Regions from separate parts of the Thermogemmatispora onikobensis genome, predicted to be linked through region 1. Evidence: riboswitches for the same ligand, from Rfam matches in the RefSeq annotation. Region 1 holds a riboswitch; the other holds the start of a gene.
The links. A riboswitch is a leader RNA that binds a small molecule or an ion and turns the genes downstream of it on or off. The one in region 1 is predicted to bind thiamine pyrophosphate.

Region 2: another riboswitch for thiamine pyrophosphate. It lies ahead of thiC (phosphomethylpyrimidine synthase ThiC); the one in region 1 lies ahead of BGC09_RS16155 (purine-cytosine permease family protein).

What each region holds. Positions count from the first base shown of each region.
Region 1 is NZ_BDGT01000039.1:1,382-4,453, reverse strand. Features, by position in the region: gene BGC09_RS16155 (purine-cytosine permease family protein) at 1-1,199, opposite strand, end outside; TPP riboswitch at 1,501-1,658, opposite strand; gene melA (alpha-galactosidase) at 1,909-3,072, shown strand, end outside.
Region 2 is NZ_BDGT01000008.1:86,009-89,080, reverse strand. Features, by position in the region: gene BGC09_RS05720 (phosphoketolase family protein) at 1-117, shown strand, start outside; gene thiC (phosphomethylpyrimidine synthase ThiC) at 261-1,598, opposite strand; TPP riboswitch at 1,656-1,769, opposite strand; gene BGC09_RS05710 (SDR family NAD(P)-dependent oxidoreductase) at 2,046-2,813, opposite strand; gene BGC09_RS05705 (TetR family transcriptional regulator) at 3,023-3,072, shown strand, end outside.

The DNA of each region.
Region 1 (3,072 bases):
GTCAGGAGCAGGAAGTCGATGTAGACGTTGAGGAAGCGGTTGACCAGCTCGCTGTAGGTCTGGGCCTCGCTGAAGCTGAAGCGGGAGAAAAAGCCGATCCAGCCGACGCCCACCGCTCCGACGAGGCCGCAGAGGAAGGCCGACCACCAGCGCCGGAGCGGGATGTCCATCGCCAGGGCCACCAGGCCGGCGGTGTAGACGTCGAAGTAGTTGGCCCAGATTTCGCCCAGAACCACGAAGAGCAGGAAGGGGACCAGCAGCCAGGGAGGCGCGGCGCCGGTGATGACGCTCAGCAGATCAGGATTGGCCGGGTTGATGGTGGCCAGGGCGACGCCAAGGATGCCCAACAGGGCCGTTGGCAGGCCGATCCCCAGCCCTGCCCACCAGGCGATGCTGCCGGCGCGCGTGCGCGTGGGCAGGTAGCGCGAGTAGTCGGAGGCGAAGGGAATCCAGGAAGCAATGAGGGCGTAGATGAAGCCGCCACCGGTGACAATGGCGGCCAGCCGCGCCGGCCCGTGAACTGTGGTCGGCAGGCTCCAGTTGATGCGCGGGAAGAGGACAATGAAGAGCAGGAGGCAGAAGGCCATGAAGACGATGGCGCCGTACTTTTCGAAGACGTGGACGGTCTGATGTCCGTAGACGGCGACGATGACGGAGGCGATGAGGACGAGGGCGATGGCGATGAGGGCGGTCTGCGGCGTTCTGGGGAGGCCGACCAGACTGGCGAGCTGCACCAGGGCCCAGCCGCCGATGACGCAGTCGACGGCGAACCAGCCGACGGCCATCAGCCAGGTCAGGAAGGCACCAAGATAGGCGCCGCGGTGCCCAAAGACGGCGCGCGCGAAGACCATTTGCGGAGTACCGGTGCGGGCGCCGGTGGCGCTGGTCAGACCGTGCAGGGCGGCGGCCAGGGCGCAGCCGATGACGATGGCAATGGCGCTGTCAAGCAGGCCAAGCTGTCCCTGGCTCAGACCCAGCACGAGCGGGGCCCCGATGGCCAGGGCCCCGGTCAGGAGCGATAGGTAATTGGCCATTGCTCCAGTCCAGACAAGTGCCAGCTCGCGCGCGCTGCCATGCCGATCAGCTTCGGGAATCGGCTCCATGCCGTGGCGCTCGACTTTGAGGAAATCATCTGCTTCTACTCCCCGTACTTGCAGGATGCCGCTGCCTGATTCCTGTGGCTCCATTGCTGGCTCCATAATTGGCTTGCTCCTTTCTTTGACAGCTTGCGCTCTGTGGGGTGCGTCAAGCCGCTGGCTGGACTAACTACAGCCTGGATGGTTCACCAAGGGGCAGGCACTGGAGTGGCAGAGGTACCGGTCTGTCCCAAGGGCGACAGAGGGGCTGCGGCTGCTCTGTTTGCGTTGGTGGGGGAGCTGGCTGATCGATCGGGCGTTGATGCCAAGGAACGAGGGTGCTGGCTCGTGCCTGTCTCTCCGCCAGCACCTCGGGATCGTTAGGCTGCTCGCTTTGGGGGCTGCCCCAGCCTGCGGGGCAGGCAATAGGATCAAGCACGCTCCCTGCGCTGGCATTACCCAGATCAGGTTCTGGCGGTCGGTGACGGTACGGCCTGCTCGCAACGCGGCGCAGTGCAACCCACGGCGACAGGTCTGGTCACCCTCTCAGCCCGGCTCTCCCGAGCTCCCGTGACTGCCTGTTTCTCCTTTATCTGCAACGGTGTTGCCTGCTACCTGTATAGCAGATCGTGGCAGCCATGTCAAGCAAGCAAGAGTCGCGTCTCTTGGCACTCTCTGGCAAAGCGGGACCCGGCTGGCTGGCTCGCCCGCGGCCTGTGGCAGATGCTATACTGACTGCAGATGATGGACAATCTGGCATGGCAGTACGCCGGTGGCTGCGGTCGGTCGGCTCAGGCTACCGCGCCTGCGAGCGCCAAGGAGGCATGAGGTCGTGACCCACGTGAAGATCACCATGATGGGCGCCGGGAGCGCCGTCTTTGCCCGTCAACTGATGACCGATGTGCTGTTCTGCGAGGGGCTGGATGAGGGGACCTTTGCCCTGGTTGATGTGGATGCGCGGCGGCTGGAGCTGGCCCACCGTATCGCCGAGAAGCTGATCGAGCGCAGCGGCAAGCGCTGGCGTGTCGAAGCCTCGACGGAGCGGCGCAAGGTGATGGCAGGCAGCGATTTCTTGATCAATACGATCGAGGTGGCCGGGCTAGACTATGTGCGCCAGGACTACGAGATTCCTTTGAAATATGGGATCGATCAGTGTATCGGCGATACGATTGGTCCTGGAGGGATCTTCAAGGCGCTGCGTACGGGACCGGCCTGGCTGGCGATCCTGCGCGATGCCGAGGAGCTGTGTCCGCGAGCCTGGGTGCTGAACTATACGAATCCGATGTCGGCACTGACGCTGGCGGCTCTGCGGGGGACGCGCCTGCGCACGGTGGGGCTGTGCCATAGTGTGCAGTGGACCTCGCGCCAGTTGGCGCATTATCTGGAGGTGCCTTACGAAGAGCTGGAATGGCGCTGCGCTGGGATCAACCATCTGGCCTGGTTTACTGAGCTGCGCTGGCGGGGCGAGGATCTGTATCCGCGTCTGCGCGAGCGCGCGCGGCGCCCCGAGGTCTACGAGCTGGACCCGGTGCGCTTTGAGACGATGCTCCATTTTGGGGCCTTTGTGACGGAGAGCAGCGGGCATTTTTCGGAGTATGTGCCGTACTTCCGTAAGCGCCCGGAGCTGATCGCGCGCTATTGTCGGGCCGGCTATCTGGGCGAGTCGGGCTTTTATGCCCGTAACTGGCCGACCTGGCGCCGCGAGGGCGAGCATGCCATTGAGGAGATGCTGACGGGCGAGCGTGATATTCCCTGGGAGCGCAGCCTTGAGTATGGTTCCCAGATCATCGAGGCCATCGTGACGGGCAGGCCAACGGTGATTTATGGCAATGTGCGCAACGTGGGACTGATTGAGAATCTGCCGGATGGCTGTGTCGAGGTGGCCTGTCTGGTGGATCGCAATGGGGTGCAGCCTATTCATTTCGGACGGCTGCCGGAGCAGTTGGCGGCCCTGGATCGGGCCCATATGGCGGTACACGAGTTGCTCTGTGAGGCG
Region 2 (3,072 bases), on a different contig from region 1:
CATCTCACAGCGCCACTCGTGCGCGAATGCGAGGAGCGGCTGCGTGAACATCATCGCTATATCCGTGAGCACCTGGAGGATATGCCTGAAATACGCGACTGGACCTGGACAGATTAAACTCTAAACGGGAGCGACTCAAGGAAGCGATGTTATCTTGCTTCTCTTGCTTCTCTTGAGCCGCTCCCATGGAGTTTCAAGCGCGGCAGGACGACAACAGGATCTGCCTCCGATTGGGACCGCAGCGGCTCAGATGTAACCCCTCAGCGGACCAGCTGCTCCGCCGCCTGTGGATGCGGGCTACCGTCCCGTTGCTGTCGACGCAGCACATGCTCAACAAGATTCATCGGGCAGAATGGCCCACACATTGAGCAGGCCCGCGTCTTGGAAGCGCGCTCAGCGAAGATGCGCCGTGCCTCTTCAGGATAGAGCGCCAATTGAAATTGGGTATCCCAGTCGAGACGATAGCGAGCCTCCGACATCTGACGGTTGCGAGCCAGGGCCTGGGGATGGCCACGAGCTACATCAGCGGCGTGGGCGGCGATCTTAAAAGCTACCACTCCCTCATAGACCTGGCGCGGATTAGGCAGACCCAGATGCTCAGCCGGCGTCAGATAGCAGAGCATATCGGCCCCATGCATGCCTGCCAGCGCCCCACCGATCGCTCCGGCGATATGGTCGAAGCCGGCAGCGGTATCAACGGGCAACATGCCCAGAATGTAGAAAGGAGCACCACGACAGAGCTTCTTCTGCAGCTGGACATTGGCCTGCACTTCGCTGAGGGGCACATGGCCCGGACCTTCAACCATCACCTGTACGCCTGCGCGCCGCGCTCGTTCGACTAACTCTCCCAGGATAATCAACTCGCCCACCTGGGCGCCGTCAAGATCATCGGCAAGCGATCCAGGCCGAAGGCCATCTCCCAGGCTCAACGTCATATCATACTGGCGAGCGATCTCCAGCAGCCAATCGAAATGCTCGTAGAGCGGATTCTCGGCTCCGTTCTCCAGCATCCAGGCCGCCAGCAGGCCCCCGCCGCGCGAAACAATCCCTGTCACGCGCTCCGCCTGCCGGTAATGCTCCAGATTCTGACGCGTCACCCCACAGTGCACAGTAATAAAATCGACGCCAGCCTTGCCATGCTGTTCAATCGTCTCAAACAGCTCATCGGCGCTCATCTTGAGAAAAGAACCCTTCTCGCGCACCGCCCGAAACTCGGCTTCGTAGATCGGAACGGTGCCCAGGGGAACAATACAGGACCCCAACAGCGTCTGACGAATGGCGGGAATGTCGCCACCGGTCGAGAGATCCATGACGGCATCGGCGCCAGCCTGCTGGGCCAGTGCGAGCTTTTGGCACTCCTCTGCTAGATTGACATAGTCGTAGGAGGTACCAAGGTTGGCGTTGACTTTTACCAGGAGGCCCTGGCCGATAGCGGTAAAGTGAGAGAGGGTGCGATGATTGGGGTTGGCTGGAATAACTGCCAGGCCGGCAGCGACCTTCTCGCGGATTGCTTCAACGGGGAGACCTTCGGCTTGGGCCACATAGGCCATTGCCTCGGTAATCTGGCCCTGACGGGCCTGCTCAAGCTGAGTTGGCACTGTTCCACCTCCGGTCATTGTCTGGGACTGACCTGAAGGGGAACCGGCAGCGGGTTGGGCGGCCAGACGGACCCTTCCCTCCGCCGGTATTACCCGGGTCAGGTTCGAGGGGTCGGCCCCGCTGACAGGGGCCCTCTCAGCCCGGTTGCCCGAGCTCCCCCAGGTCCAATGAGAAGCGCTCAGTCGTCTACTGAAAGAATCATACCATATGCATCCTGTTGGTGAGCCACGCTTGATGGCCGGCAGCGCCCTTCTCTGGCTGCTAAAGGCGACAGATGAGCCAATACGATCAGCCTGGGGAAGAGGGTAAGCATCTATCTATCAACCGTGCGGATAATGCCCTTCGCCTGACACTACCCAGGAGCAGGAGGGGAGAGAGCAAAGAGGAAGGGAGCCGCCGGAGCTAGAGAGCTGCCGGGCTCCGACCGCTCCTCAAGCAGGAATAGCTCAAGCTGCTAGCCAGCCTCCGTCAACGGGCAGGATGGCCCCATTAATATAGCTTGCTTCTTTGGAAGCGAGGAAAGCAATAGCTGCGGCGATCTCGTCGGGCGAGGCTACCCGTGAGGGAGCGCTGGCGCGGATGAAGGTCCCAACGCGCTCCAGACCAGACTGACTCGGGACGCCCGACCCCATACCGATAGCTGTCGCCACCGCTCCCGGACAAACGGCGTTGCAGCGAATGCCACGCTCGCCATAGTGGAAAGCAATGCTGCGAGTCAGGCCGATCAGACCATGCTTGGAGACCGTGTACGGGGTGCCGGCGGCGCCGCCGCGCAGGCCAGCCTCGGAGGCCGTATTGACAATCGTGCCGCTACCCTGCTCTAGAAAAATCGGAATGGCCCGGCGGCAAGCCAGGAAGGGACCGTAGAGGTTCACTGCGAGCACGCGCTCCCACAACTCTAAGGGAACCTCAGCGGCGGGCGTCATCAGATCCATGATACCCGCATTATTGCACAGGATATCGAGCCGCCCGTAGGTCGAAGTAGCAGTCGTCAGCATGGCCTCAACGCCACTCTCCGAGGCCACATCGGCGGGGCAGGCGCAGAGCTTTGCCCCCTGCCCTTGCAATTCCGCTACCAGTGCCTGCAACGGCTCCTCGACAATATCGACGGCGACCACCGCCGCTCCTTCGCTAGTCAGGCGCTGCACCAGTGCGCGACCGATGCCTGACGCGGCTCCTGTCACCACGGCGACCTGTTGCTCGAAGCGCATCATCTCTTGCTTACTCCTTCTCTGCTAGGCTGGAGACATCAGAAATTGGGAACTGGAAGAGAAACGCTGAGCCATCCTTGCTCGTTGCCAGATCCAGGCGGCGCTTGACGGCCAGGGCTGCGGCGTCAGTGCACGTGTGGGCTGGTTGTCAACGCCGCTTGTTCGCATTATAATGTCACTAACTGACAAAAGTCAATGAAAGACAAAGGGGAATGAGCGACACGGCCATCTCACAACAGGACCAGGCCGTCCGGTCTGGCCT